2 regions of the Streptomyces sp. NPDC042364 genome follow, and region 2 is predicted to be linked to the other one. Evidence: riboswitches for the same ligand, from Rfam matches in the RefSeq annotation. Region 2 holds a riboswitch; the other holds the start of a gene.
The links. A riboswitch is a leader RNA that binds a small molecule or an ion and turns the genes downstream of it on or off. The one in region 2 is predicted to bind glycine.
Positions count from the first base shown of each region.

Region 1: another riboswitch for glycine. It lies ahead of gcvT (glycine cleavage system aminomethyltransferase GcvT); the one in region 2 lies ahead of gcvP (aminomethyl-transferring glycine dehydrogenase).

Region 1 covers NZ_JBWKAJ010000009.1:289,052-296,213, reverse strand. The annotation lists gene AC067N_RS20650 (L-serine ammonia-lyase) at 1-685, opposite strand, end outside; gene glyA (serine hydroxymethyltransferase) at 849-2,114, opposite strand; gene gcvH (glycine cleavage system protein GcvH) at 2,129-2,506, opposite strand; gene gcvT (glycine cleavage system aminomethyltransferase GcvT) at 2,674-3,798, opposite strand; glycine riboswitch at 3,871-3,995, opposite strand; glycine riboswitch at 3,996-4,093, opposite strand; gene AC067N_RS20630 (AAA family ATPase) at 4,344-5,012, shown strand; gene AC067N_RS20625 (enhanced serine sensitivity protein SseB) at 5,140-5,916, shown strand; gene AC067N_RS20620 (enhanced serine sensitivity protein SseB C-terminal domain-containing protein) at 6,111-6,899, shown strand; gene AC067N_RS20615 (hypothetical protein) at 7,113-7,162, opposite strand, start outside.
Region 2 covers NZ_JBWKAJ010000030.1:7,204-14,365, forward strand. The annotation lists gene ftsR (transcriptional regulator FtsR) at 1-266, shown strand, start outside; gene AC067N_RS35940 (bifunctional nuclease family protein) at 351-824, shown strand; gene AC067N_RS35945 (MerR family transcriptional regulator) at 1,246-1,929, shown strand; partial or broken gene AC067N_RS35950 (DNA polymerase IV) at 2,047-3,580, shown strand; partial or broken gene AC067N_RS35955 (PRC-barrel domain-containing protein) at 3,721-3,936, opposite strand; glycine riboswitch at 3,999-4,095, shown strand; gene gcvP (aminomethyl-transferring glycine dehydrogenase) at 4,267-7,152, shown strand.

The DNA.
Region 1 (7,162 bases), on a different contig from region 2:
ACATGCCGCGCGCGACGCACGTCTGCATCACCCGCCAGATCTCCAGCAGCCCCTCGCGGATCTCCTCCTCCGTGCGCCAGGCCCGCTCGTTCTCCAGCATCAGCGCGGAGATGGACAGACCCGTCTCCTTCGTCAGCCGCAGCAGCTCGTCACCCGTGCGGAACGGGTACTTGAGTGCCGTGTCGTCGAGCTTGATGCGGTCCGCGCCGACCGCCTCCTCGTCCACCACGAAACCGCCGCCGACCGAGTAGTACGTCTTCGACAGCAGCTCCGCGCCCGACGCGTCGTACGCCCACACCGTCATGCCGTTGGCGTGGTACGGCAGCGCCTTGCGGCGGTGCAGGACCAGGTCCTTGTCGAAGTCGAAGGGGATCTCGTGGTCGTCGAGCAGCCGGATCCGGCCCGACTCCTTGATGGACTCCACGCGGTCGTCCGCCGACTCGACGTCCACCGTGCGCGGCGAGGAGCCCTCCAGGCCCAGCAGGACGGCCTTGGGGGTGCCGTGGCCGTGCCCGGTCGCGCCCAGGGAGCCGTACAGCTCGACCCGTATGGAGGCGGTCGCGGTCAGCAGCCGCTCCTTGCGCAGCCGGCGCGCGAACATCCGGGCCGCCCGCATCGGGCCGACCGTGTGGGAGCTGGACGGGCCGATGCCGATCGAGAACAGGTCGAAGACCGAGATGGCCACGGTGACTCCTCAGAACGGGGGGTGGTGCGAGGGGGGGCGGGGCACCGCGCTCACTGCCCAGTGTGCGCGGCGCCCCCGAAGAACGGCACTGTGTGCCGGTGAAACCGGGGTTACTTCCCGGAACAGCGGCCGGAGTTCGGACGATTCCGGCCCCTGCCCGGGGTCACTTGCCCAGGGTGGGGTAGAGCGGGTGCTTGTCGGTGAGGGCCTTGACCCGGGTCTTGAGGGCCTCGGTGTCGTAGGCGGGCTTGAGGGTCTCGGCGATGATGTCGGCGACCTCGGTGAAGTCCTCGGCGGTGAAGCCCCGGGTGGCGAGCGCGGGGGTGCCGATACGCAGGCCCGAGGTGACCATCGGCGGACGCGGGTCGTCGGGGACGGCGTTGCGGTTGACGGTGATGCCGACCTCGTGGAGGCGGTCCTCGGCCTGCTGACCGTCCAGCTCGGACTCGCGCAGGTCGACCAGGATCAGGTGCACGTCGGTGCCGCCGGACAGGACGTTGACCCCGGCCGCTCGCGCGTCCGGTGCGGTCAGCCGCTCGGCGAGGATCTTCGCGCCCTCGACCGTGCGCCGCTGGCGGTCCTTGAACTCCTCGCCGGCGGCGACCTTGAAGGAGACGGCCTTGGCGGCGATGACGTGCTCCAGCGGTCCGCCCTGGAAGCCGGGGAAGACGGAGGAGTTGAGCTTCTTGGCGAAGTCCTTCTTCGCCAGGATGATCCCGCCGCGCGGTCCGCCGAGCGTCTTGTGGGTGGTGGAGGTGACCACGTCCGCGTACGCGACGGGGTTGGGGTGCAGGCCCGCGGCGACGAGGCCCGCGAAGTGCGCCATGTCCACCCACAGGTACGCCTCGACCTCGTCGGCGATCCGGCGGAACTCCGCGAAGTCCAGCTGCCGCGGGTACGCCGACCAGCCGGCGATGATCACCTTCGGACGGTGCTCCTTGGCGAGGCGCTCCACCTCGGCCATGTCGACCAGTCCGGTGGCGGTGTCGACGTGGTACGCGACCACGTTGAACTGCTTGCCGGAGAAGTTCAGGCGCATGCCGTGGGTGAGGTGGCCGCCGTGGGCGAGGTCCAGGCCGAGGATGGTGTCGCCCGGCTGGGCCAGCGCGAACAGGGCGGCCTGGTTGGCGGAGGCGCCGGAGTGGGGCTGGACGTTGGCGTACTCGGCGCCGAAGAGGGCCTTGACGCGGTCGATGGCGATCTGCTCGGTGACGTCGACGTGCTCGCAGCCGCCGTAGTAGCGGCGGCCGGGGTAGCCCTCGGCGTACTTGTTGGTGAGGACGGAGCCCTGGGCCTCGATGACGGCGAGCGGAGCGAAGTTCTCCGAGGCGATCATCTCCAGGGTGGACTGCTGGCGGTGCAGCTCGGCGTCGACCGCGGCCGCGACCTCCGGGTCCAGCTCGTGCAGGGGCGTGTTCAGAAGCGACATGGTGCTACGACCTCTCAGCCGGCGATGAAGGCGGTGTACTCGTCGGCGGAGAGCAGATCGCCCGGCTCGTCCGTGACCCGTACCCTGAACAGCCAGCCGCCCTCGAAGGGGGCGGTGTTCACCAGCGACGGATCGTTCACCACGTCCTCGTTGACCTCGGTGATCTCACCGCTCACCGGGGAGTACAGATCGCTGACGGACTTCGTCGACTCCAGCTCGCCGCAGGACTCGCCCGCGGTCACCGTGGAGCCCACCTCGGGAAGCTGGGTGTAGACGACATCGCCGAGCGCGTTGGCCGCGTGCTCCGTGATGCCCACCGTCGAGACGCCGTCCTCGGCGGCCGACAGCCACTCGTGCTCCTTGCTGTAGCGCAGCTGCTGCGGGTTGCTCATGGCCTGAATTCTCCTGTACGCGGGGGAGTGATGATGAATGGGGGACTGCTGAAACCGCTGTTGAGCAGGGCGGATGTGCCCTTTGTCACGCTCGGGTGCGGCGCCGTGCCGTTCCGCACGACGCCGCCATGCCGCTTCTGAACGACGGTGAGCCGACTCCTACGGTGTCACTTGGACCGCTTGTAGAACGGCAGTGCCACGACCTCGTACGGCTCGTGGCTGCCCCGGATGTCCACAGCGACCCCGGTGGTGCCCGGGGCGGCGTACATGGCGTCGACGTACGCCATGGCGATCGGCTTGCCCAGGGTGGGGGAGGGGGCGCCGGAGGTGACCTTGCCGATCACCTTGCCGTCGGCGACGACGGGGTACCCGGCACGGGGGACCCGACGGCCCTCGGCGATCAGGCCGACGAGGACCGGCGGTTCGTGGTGGGCGTTCTCGGCGGCCTCGCGCAGGGCCGCGCGGCCCACGAAGTCGCCCTCCTTCTCGAACTTCACCACCCGGCCGAGCCCGGCGTCGAAGGGCGTCAGTTCGGTGGTCAGCTCGTGCCCGTACAGCGGCATGCCCGCCTCCAGGCGCAGCGTGTCCCGGCAGGACAGGCCGCACGGCACCAGGCCGACGCCCTCGCCCGCCTTGGTCAGCGCCTGCCACAGCTCCACGGCGTGCTCCGGCTTCACGAACAGCTCGAAGCCGTCCTCGCCGGTGTACCCGGTGCGCGCGATCAGCGCCGGGACGCCGGCGACCGTGCCCGGCAGGCCCGCGTAGTACTTCAGGCCGTCCAGGTCGGCGTCGGTGAGCGCCTTCACGATGCCGGGGGACTCGGGGCCCTGGACGGCGATCAGCGCGTACGCGTCCCGGTCGTCGCGGACCTCGGCGTCGAAGCCGGCCGCGCGCTCCACCAGGGCGTCCAGCACGACCTGGGCGTTGGAGGCGTTCGCGACGACCATGTACTCGGTCTCCGCGAGGCGGTAGACGATCAGGTCGTCGAGGATGCCGCCGTCCTCGCGGCAGATCATGGTGTAGCGGGCACGGCCCGTCTGCACCCCGCCGATGTTCCCGACCAGGGCGTGGTCGAGGAGCGCGGCCGCCTGCGGGCCGGTGACGGTGATCTCACCCATGTGGGAGAGGTCGAAGAGCCCGGCCCTCGTCCGTACGGCGATGTGCTCGTCGCGCTCGGAGCCGTAGCGCAGGGGCATGTCCCAGCCCGCGAAGTCGGTCATCGTCGCGCCGAGCGAGCGATGCAGGGCATCGAGCGCGGTACGGCGCGGTCCGGCGGTGGGGCTACTGCTCATCGGTTCTGCTCCCAAGGCGATGGGGGTCCCTCCCGCGCGAGCGAAGCCGAGCGTGAGGGAAGGCGAGGACGTTCCTCCCCATCTGTCATCGGAACCTGAGAGGTTCACCTCGACCGTACGTCCTGATGACGCACCGGTGGTCGCGGTTTGCACCTTGGGTGGAGCCACTGGCGCAGCGGCTCGCTTTTCAGATGTGCCTCGCCCGCGCGGTATCTGGGCCTGAGAGATTCAAGGGAGGGACTTGCTCCTTCGGCGCCCCAGCGAAGACTGCTGGGAGCTCTCCCGCGCGGATTCAAGCGGCCGGTATGCAGTTGGCGCGCACATCATTGCACGCATCGACGCGGCACGGCAGGGGGAGCCTCAGGGCCGGGGGTACGCCGCAGCAGGCGCACCCGTCCCGGGCGGCACGCGGGACGAAAGGACAGCCGTAGCGTTCCGTAGCACTCTTGTGGCAGTACGAGGACTGAATCAGGAGCGATCGGGCATTACCTTCTCTTTACGGTCTGTGGGGATGAGTCTCTCAACCCCTGGGGAGGACGATCACGGTGAACAGGACCACGGCGTGCGCGACGACCTCGGGCCTCGCCCTGCCCGAGCAGCCCGCCGGCCCGGCCGCCGCGGCCTGCGGCCCCTTCCCGGCGGCGGTCGTCCGCGACCTCAGGGAGCGCTCCGGGCGGAGCCCGCACGAACTGTCGTTCGCGGCCGACGACGTCGTGGTCGTCACCGGGCTCCCCGGCAGCGGCAAGTCGACCCTGATGCGGCGCGCGGTGCCGGGTCTGCGGATCGACTCCCAGGACACGCGTGACCGCTTCGACGCCCGCCTGGCGCGTGTCCTGCCGTACGCCGTGTACCGGCCGCTCGTGCGTTTCGCGCACTACGCCGGGCTCCGCCGCGCGCTGCGCTCCGGCGAGGGCGTCGTCGTGCACGACTGCGGGACCCAGGCATGGGTGCGGCGCTGGCTCGCCCGCGAGGCCGCCAGGCGGGGCGGCACCCTCCATCTGCTGCTGCTGGACGTCACCCCCGGTGAGGCACGGGACGGACAGCGGGAGCGGGGGCGCGGGGTGTCCCGGTACGCCTTCGCCCGGCACCGGGGAGCGATGACCCGGCTGCTGCGGGCCGTGGAGAAGGGGCGCCTGCCGGAGGGCTGCGGCTCGGCGGTGCTGATCGACCGGGCCGCCGCGGACGCGCTGAAGCGGATCGGCTTCGAGGGCTGAGCGCGGGTCCTGCGGGAGAGGCGGGGCCGGGGCGTCGTCGGAGGCGACGCCGGGCCGTCCCCTTTGCCCGCGGAGGGCATTAAGGTGCAGGGACAACAGCATCACGGAGTAAAGCGGTAGGCGGCAGATGGACTTCCCGGCGGACTTCCCGGCACAGGCACACCCCCATGGACACGGCGGGTGGCCCGGCAACGAGCTGGAGGAGGTGCTCTCCGCCTCCCTCGGGGTGCCGGGGGCCGGCCCGCGGATCGTGGAGGTGCTGGCCCGCAGCTTCGTCTGGGTGCCGCTGCCCGAGGGCGGCGGACCGAACAGCCGTGAGCTGGACCTTCCCACGATGGAGCTGGACGGCCAGGTGTACGTGCCGGTCTTCAGCTCCGAGGAGCAGTTCCGCCAGGTCGTCGGCAACCACATGTCGTACACGATCGCCCCGGCCGTCGAGTTCGCCCGCGGGCTGCCCCCGCAGGCCGGCCTCGCGCTGAACCCGGACGGCCTCGTGGGCATCCCGCTGCCGCCACCCGCCGTGGCCGAGCTGTGCCGGGCCGCCCGGACCCCGCTGGACGGGTCGGCGAGCGGCGCCCGCGTCCGCCTGTTCGAACCGGACTGGCAGGACGACCCGGTCGACTTCCTCGCCGCGGCCTCCGCCGAGTTCGCCGCGACCGGCGCCGTCCTCACCGCCCGCCGCTGCCTCGCCGCCATCGAGACCGCCGACCCCGTGATGTTCATCGGCGTCGACCTCGTCTCCTGGGAGGCCGACCGCACCCTCCCCCTGGACGCCCTCGGCCGGGCCCTCGGCAGACAACCGGTGGCCTGGCCGGTCAACATGGTCTTCCTGGACGTGGCCCAGGACCCGGTGGGCGACTGGCTCCGCGAAAAGGTCCGCCCCTTCTACCAACACGGCTACTGACACCGGGCCCCGAAGGGGAGCGGGGCGGTGACATCAGCGGCTCCGCCGCCGGGCCCCACCAGTCACGACGACGCCGTGGTCCGCGGCGCACGGCAAGCCCCGAGCCCTCGCCGGCTCGACCCGCACACCACCTAAGCTGGTTCTCCACAAACCAGGGTCCGACACCACCAGCTCCAAACCGAAGGGCGGCTGACGTGAGCGCGAGCGGCACGGCGACCGGGCAGGTCGAGCACATGCTGCGCCAGGTGACGCCGGGGCGTTACGACGCCTACGAGGCGTTGCTGCGTGCCCTCGCGACCCCCGCCACCGGTCAGGTGTGGATGCTCCTGTGGCACGGCCAGGCCGGCTCCCCGGACGCCCAGTACGGGAACATGGAGGTGGACGGGTTCAACTACGCGCCCTGTGTCACCTCCGCCCAGGAGCTCTCCGCCAGCGGCTGGAACCGCAGTTACGAGGTCGTCGACGGCCTGGACGTGGCCCGCACGCTCTACCCCGACCACTACGGACTCTGGCTCAACCCGCACGCGCCGGGCGGCGGCGTCGGCATCCCGTGGCTCGATCTGCGCCGGATCGCCACCGGTCTGGAACGGCAGCCCGCGGGCCCGCTGCGGCTGTCCGAGCCGGCCATCGAGATCCCGCAGTTCTACGCCCTGCTCACCCAGAACGCCCACCGCACCCCGGCCGTGCGCTCGCTGCGCCGCGCCTGGGTGCAGCCCTCGCTCGGCGCGCCGTATCTGGCGATCGGCCTCGATGTGTACGACACCTCGCCGCCCGCGGTCGACTCGGTGCGCGCGATGATGCAGCAGTCCGTCGGTGCCGTCCCGGACGGGCTGCCCGTCTCCACCGTCGCCATGTCCGACGAGTACGACCCGGTCGCGATGTGGCTGCGCGCCGCGGCCCGCCCCTTCTACGACCGCGAGGCCCACGGCGCCCCGGCCCAGGCCCCGGCCGCCGGCGGGTACGGCTATCCGGGCGGGTACTGAGCCCTACGGGACAGCCCCTGGCCCCTCCCGTTACGCAGGACGGAGCCCCTGGCTCCGGAAGGACTCGTCAGAGAGCCTTCCGGAGCCAGGGGCTCCTCGGCATCGTTCTCGTGCCCCCGTGCGCGAGGACGATGCCCGGACGCGTTTTCCGGGCGCTTTTCCCCCGTTGTTCAGCGCACTGGAAATGTGCGCCCGGAGTTTATTGCCGAGGATTTACGGCTTCGGCTTGCACCCGCTCGACTTCTTGGTCTGGCATTCGGAGT
Region 2 (7,162 bases):
GTTCGTACGACGCCGAGGCCCTCACGGTAGCCACGCTTGTGGTGGAACTGGGGCGGTTCGGTATCGAGCCGAGGCATCTTCGGGTGATGAGGGCCGCCGCCGACCGTGAGGCCGGCCTCGTGGAGCAGGTGGTCGCCCCGCTGCGACGACACCGCAATCCGCAGACCAGGGCGCATGCGGAGGACCGTACGAGAGAACTGGCGGGGCTCACGGTGAAGCTGCACGCCGCTCTCGTGCAGAGTGCGCTGGGCGTCCGGCTCCGCTGAGGCGGAGTGTTCGCCTGTGGCGGATCGCCGGGCCGATCCGTGCTCGACTACCCAAACATCCCGAGCACGGCCTAGGGTTGCTGTGTGAACGAGCTCGATGTCGTAGGTGTCCGGGTCGAAATGCCCTCCAACCAACCGATCGTGCTCCTGCGTGAAGTGGGAGGCGACCGCTACCTCCCCATCTGGATCGGGCCCGGGGAGGCGACTGCGATCGCCTTCGCCCAGCAGGGCATGGCCCCCGCGCGACCGCTGACCCACGACCTGTTCAAGGACGTGCTGGAGGCCGTCGGTCAGGAGCTCACGGAAGTACGCATCACCGATCTGCGTGAGGGCGTCTTCTACGCGGAGCTGGTCTTCGCCAGCGGCGTCGAGGTGAGCGCGCGGCCCTCCGACGCCATAGCGCTGGCGCTGCGCACCGGGACGCCGATCTTCGGCAGTGACGGGGTGCTCGATGACGCCGGCATCGCGATCCCGGACGAGCAGGAGGACGAGGTGGAGAAGTTCCGCGAGTTCCTCGACCAGATCTCGCCGGAGGACTTCGGTACGAGCAGCCAGTGAGGCCGGGGTGCGGTGGTGCCGGGCCGGGTGGCCGGCGGGTCTCCGGCCCGTGTCAGGGGCCCGAGGTCCCGTCGCGCGGCCGGGAGCGGGTTGACCTCCGGGCCGCTCCGTCATGGGGCCCGGTCGCGACCTGCGGGACGAGCAGGGGGTGCCGGCAGCGGCCGACCGGAGTGAAGGCCGGTCGGGCCGAGGCGAGTCGCAGCCGGTCAAGGAGACGGTGGCCCTGGAGGCCGGTGCGCCTGACGTGCCGATATGGCGTCCTGCGGTTCCGTTTAGCACATTCGGCTAGCCTTTCCCCGCGGAAGGGCACGGGAAACCACTCTCAGGGTGATTATCACTCGGCGTGCCGAGTGTGGCGGTCGTTGACGCACCCCTGGTGGCTGCCTACCGTCGAGAAGGCAGGTCAAGGACGGAGGTCGGCGTGAGAAGCAGCGGCGACGGTACGGCTGGGGGTGCCCCCGGACGCAGTCTGGGGGAGAGCGGCTCGTACCCTCCCCCGAGCGCTCGGCTCCGCTCGAGCAGGGGTTACCCCCATTCCGGCGGCGCGGCCGGTCCCGTCCCGCAGTTGCCGACGGCCGTCCAGGACGGCGCGGAGGCGGAGCCCGAGCCGTACGAGAACGTGGGATATCGCGGCCCCACGGCGTGTGCCGCCGCCGGCATCACCTACCGGCAGCTCGACTACTGGGCCCGTACCGGTCTTGTGGAGCCCAGTGTGCGACCCGCTCACGGCTCGGGGACGCAGCGGCTCTACAGCTTCCGGGACGTCGTCGTCCTCAAGATCGTGAAACGGTTCCTCGACACCGGTGTCTCCCTGCAGAACATCCGCACAGCCGTCCAGCATCTGCGGGAGCGGGGCTTCAGCGATCTGGAGCGGATGACGTTGATGAGCGACGGCGCCACGGTCTACGAATGCACCTCGCCGGACGAGGTGCACGCCCTGCTCCAAGGCGGTCAGGGGATCTTCGGGATCGCCGTGGGGGTCGTCTGGCGGGACGTGGAAAGCGCTCTTTCCCAGCTGCACGGGGAGCGGATCGACACGGGCGAGACCCTGGTCCGCCCCAACCCGGCGGACGAACTGGCGCGCAGGCGCAACCGGGCGGTCTGAGCGGAGCACGACGGGGGCCCGAGCGGTCGGACCCGCGGCAGCGCTCGTCGTCGGCGACACCGGCTCGCCATCGGCCGTGGCAGGGCATTGTCAGTGGCGTAGGGCAGCATCGGAGATGTGAGAACCGCGCCCACGATTCTGCATCTCGACATGGATGCCTTCTACGCCTCGGTGGAGCAGGCGTCCAAGCCGAGTCTGCGCGGGAAGGCCGTCATCGTCGGCGGCCTGGGCCCCCGGGGTGTGGTCGCCACCGCCTCGTACGAGGCGCGGGTCTTCGGGGTGCACTCGGCGATGCCCACGGCGCAGGCACGCAGGCTCGCGCCGAACGCCGCGTATCTCACGCCGCGCTTCACGTTCTACCGGGCGATAAGCCAGCAGGTCATGGGGCTTCTGCACGTTCTGTCGCCGTTGGTGGAGCCGCTGAGCCTGGACGAGGCGTTCGTGGACCTGGAGGCCGGGGGAGCGGCCTGGGACGAGGCGTCGGCGCGGGCGACGGGGGTGAGGCTGCGTCAGGAGATACGAGCGGTGACCGGGCTTACCGGGTCCGTGGGGCTGGCCGCCTCCAAGATGCTCGCGAAGATCGCCTCCGAGCAGGCCAAGCCGGACGGGCTGGTGCTGATCGAGCCCGGTACCGAGCGGGCGCTGCTCGGGCCGATGTCGGTGCGGATCCTGCCCGGTGTGGGGCCGGCCACCGGGGACCATCTGCGGCGTGCCGGGATCACCACCGTCGAGGAGATCGCCGAGGCGGGCGAGGACGAGGTCGTACGGCTGCTGGGGAAAGCCCACGGACACGGGTTGTACGCGATGGCGCTGGCGCGGGACGACCGGCCCGTGGTGGCCGAGCGGGACGCGAAGTCCGTGTCCGTGGAGGACACGTACGACGTGGACATCCATGACCGGGTGCGGGTCCGCCTGGAGGTGCAGAGGCTCGCCGACCGGTGTGTGCGGCGGCTGAGGAGCGCCGGGCTGTCGGGGCGGACGATCGTGCTGAAGGTGCGGCGGTACGACTTCTCGACGCTGACGCGGTCGGAGACGCTGCGAGGGCCGACGGACGACCCGGCTGTGGTGCGGGAGGCCGCGGCACGGCTGCTGGAGGCCGTCGACACCACCGGCGGGGTGCGGTTGCTGGGGGTGGGGGTCAGCGGGCTCGCCGACTACACGCAGGAGGATCTGTTCGCGCAGGCTGCGGGGGAGCCGGAGCTTCCGGAGGAGGAGACGGTGGAGGAGGTCGTCGCGGAGGAGAGCGCCCCCGTCGAACGGCGGTGGTCGGCCGGGCACGACGTCCGGCACATCGAGTACGGGCACGGGTGGGTGCAGGGGAGCGGGCTCGGCCGGGTCACGGTGCGGTTCGAGACGCCGGGGGACGCGGAACCGGGCCGGGTGCGGACGTTCCGCACGGACGACCCCGATCTCGAGGCGGTGGATCCGCTGCCGTTGGTGCCGGGCGGACCGGTGCGGCCGTCGGAGGCGGTGACCGTGCCGGGTCCCGGAGCCGAGTATGAGGGAGGGGTCGGGCAGACATTCGCCGGGCCGCAGCTGCCGGGGTTGCCGCCACGATCGCGATGAAATGGCAGGTCAGGGGTCTTCCGGGCTTGTCACGTCGCCGAAGTCGTGGTCCAGAGGGGGAGGCGGGGCGATGTCCAGGCCGTAGTGGTGGTAGAGCTGGAGTTCCTGTTCGGGGGAGAGGTGGCGGCCCACGCCGAAGTCGGGGGCGTCCTTGATCAGGGCGCGGTCGAAGGGGACGCGGAGGGAACCCTCGACGAGTTCACTGGGCTCAAGGGGAACGAAGGCGTCGCGGCCGAAGAGGCCCGTGCGTATGGCAGCCCATTCGGGGACGCCGGTCGCGTCGTCCAGGTAGACCTCGTCCACTGTGCCGATCTTGGTGCCCTTGCGGTCGAACGCCTTGCGGCCGATCAGATTGCGCGGATCGATGTCGGTCTGCACGGGCCCTCCAAGTGGTCGCCATGAGGGTTGCAAATCGTTCCTCACCACTACGAAAAGGCACATCGGGGATGGCGGCCACTCGAAGACACGTGCGTTGACCGCGCTGATACGCTGGCAGCGGCTGTTGAACCCGTGCGGGAGAGTCCTCCGGACACCATCCGGAGGCGCCGAAGGAGCAAATCCTCCCCGGAATCTCTCAGGCTCACGTACCGCACGGACGAGGTCACTCTGGAAAGCAGAGCGGGTGTCGACGGTTTCCGCTCTCACCGACGGTGAAAGCCGGTCCTACCCGGGCCGGTGAAGCTCTCAGGTCGAGATGACAGAGGGGGAGGCCGTCCGGGCACCCGTGCCGTGGTGCCCTCGAAGGTCGCGTCAGACCAGGAGGCCTCCGCAATGACCGCCCACCGCATTCCGCTCGCAGAGCTCGAACAGGGAATCCCGTTCGAGCGGCGTCACATCGGACCCGACGCCGAGGCCCGGGCCAAGATGCTCGCCCACGTCGGCTACGGCTCGCTCGACGAGCTGACGGCCGCCGCGGTCCCCGATGTGATCAAGAACGCCGAGGCACTGAAGCTGCCGGGCGCGCGCACCGAGGCCGAGGTGCTCGCCGAGCTGCGGTCGCTCGCGGACCGCAACCAGGTGCTGGGCTCCATGATCGGACTCGGCTACCACGGGACCTTCACGCCGCCCGTCATCCTGCGGAACGTCATGGAGAACCCCGCCTGGTACACGGCTTACACGCCGTACCAGCCCGAGATCTCCCAGGGGCGGCTCGAAGCGCTGCTCAACTTCCAGACCATGGTCGCCGACCTCACCGGCCTTCCCACCTCAGGCGCATCCCTGCTCGACGAGGGCACGGCCGCCGCCGAGGCCATGGCGCTCTCCCGGCGCATGGGCAAGAACAAGAAGGGTCTCTTCCTGGTCGACGCGGACGCGCTGCCGCAGACCATCGCCGTGATCGAGACGCGCGCCGAGCCCACCGGGGTCGAGGTCGTCGTCGCCGACCTCAGCGACGGCATTCCCGCCGACATCGCCTCACGCGAGATCAACGGCGTGCTCCTCCAGTACCCGGGCGCCTCCGGAGCCGTACGCGATCTGAAGCCGGTCATCGAGCAGGCCCACGGACTCGGGGCACTCGTCACCGTCGCCGCCGACCTGCTCGCCCTGACGCTGCTGACCCCGCCCGGTGAGCTGGGCGCCGACATCGCGATCGGTACGACCCAGCGGTTCGGTGTGCCGATGGGCTTCGGCGGGCCCCACGCGGGCTACATGGCCGTGCGCGAGAAGTTCGCGCGCAGCCTGCCCGGACGGCTCGTGGGCGTCTCCGTGGACGCAGACGGGCACAAGGCCTACCGGCTCGCCCTCCAGACGCGTGAGCAGCACATCCGCCGCGAGAAGGCGACCAGCAACATCTGCACCGCCCAGGTGCTGCTGGCCGTGATGGCCGGCATGTACGCCGTCTACCACGGGCCCGAGGGCCTGCGGACCATCGCGCGGCGCACCCACCGGTACGCCACCGTCCTCGCGGCCGGACTCGCCGCGGGCGGGGTGGAGGTCGTGCACGGCGCGTACTTCGACACGCTGACCGTGCGGGTGCCGGGACGGGCCGCCGAGGTCGTGGCGGCCGCGCGCGAGCACGGTGTGAACCTGCACCTCGTGGACGCCGACCAGGTGTCCGTCGCCTGCGACGAGACCACGACGCGGGCGCAGCTGGGTGCCGTGTGGACGGCGTTCGGTGTGGAGGGCAGCGTCGAGGACCTCGACGCCGTCGCCGAGGACACGCTGCCCGAGGCGCTGCTGCGCTCCGACGAGTACCTCACCCACCCGGTGTTCCACGAGAACCGGTCCGAGACGGCGATGCTGCGCTACCTGCGGCGTCTCGCCGACCGGGACTACGCGCTCGACCGGGGCATGATCCCGCTGGGTTCCTGCACCATGAAGCTCAACGCGACCACCGAGATGGAGCCGGTGACCTGGCCCGAGTTCGGGCAGCTGCACCCCTTCGCGCCCGCCGCGCAGGCGCAGGGCTATCTGACGCTGATCCGTGAGCTGGAGGAGCGGCTCGCCGAGGTCACCGGATACGACAAGGTGTCGCTCCAGCCGAACGCCGGATCGCAGGGCGAGCTGGCCGGGTTGCTCGCCGTACGCGGCTACCACCGGGCCAACGGCGACGACCAGCGGACGGTGTGTCTGATCCCGTCCTCCGCGCACGGCACCAACGCCGCGAGCGCCGTGATGGCCGGGATGAAGGTCGTCGTGGTGAAGACCGCCGAGGACGGCGAGATCGACGTCGAGGACCTCCGGACGAAGATCGAGCAGTACCGGGACGAGCTGTCCGTACTGATGATCACCTACCCGTCGACCCACGGGGTGTTCGAGGAGCACGTCGCCGACATCTGCGCCCAGGTGCACGACGCGGGCGGCCAGGTGTACGTCGACGGCGCCAACCTCAACGCGCTGGTGGGCCTCGCCAAGCCCGGCCACTTCGGCGGTGACGTCTCGCACCTGAACCTGCACAAGACGTTCTGCATCCCGCACGGCGGAGGCGGCCCCGGTGTCGGCCCGGTGGCGGTCCGGGAGCACCTGGCGCCGTATCTGCCGAACCACCCGATGCAGCCCGCGGCCGGCCCGGAGACCGGTGTGGGTCCGATCTCGGCCGCCCCGTGGGGCTCGGCGGGCATCCTGCCGATCTCGTGGGCGTACGTCCGGCTGATGGGCGGCGAGGGCCTCAAGCGGGCGACGCAGGTCGCCGTGCTCAGCGCCAACTACATCGCCAAGCGGCTGGAGCCGCACTACCCGGTGCTCTACACCGGCCCGGGCGGGCTCGTCGCGCACGAGTGCATCGTCGACCTGCGGCCGCTGGCGAAGACGACCGGCGTGAGCGTCGACGACATCGCCAAGCGGCTGATCGACTACGGCTTCCACGCGCCGACGATGTCGTTCCCGGTGGCCGGGACACTGATGATCGAGCCGACCGAGTCGGAGGACCTCGCCGAACTGGACCGGTTCTGCGACGCGATGATCGCGATCCGCGCCGAGATCGAGAAGGTCGGCGCGGGCGAGTGGCCCGCCGAGGACAACCCGCTGCGGAACGCGCCGCACACCGCGGCCGCGCTCGGCGGCGAGTGGAACCACGCGTACACACGTGAGGAGGCCGTGTTCCCGGCCGGGGTCAAGCCCGCCGACAAGTACTGGCCGCCGGTGCGCCGGATCGACCAGGCCTTCGGCGACCGTAACCTGGTCTGCTCCTGCCCGCCGCTGGACGCCTACGAAGAGTAGTCATCCGCGC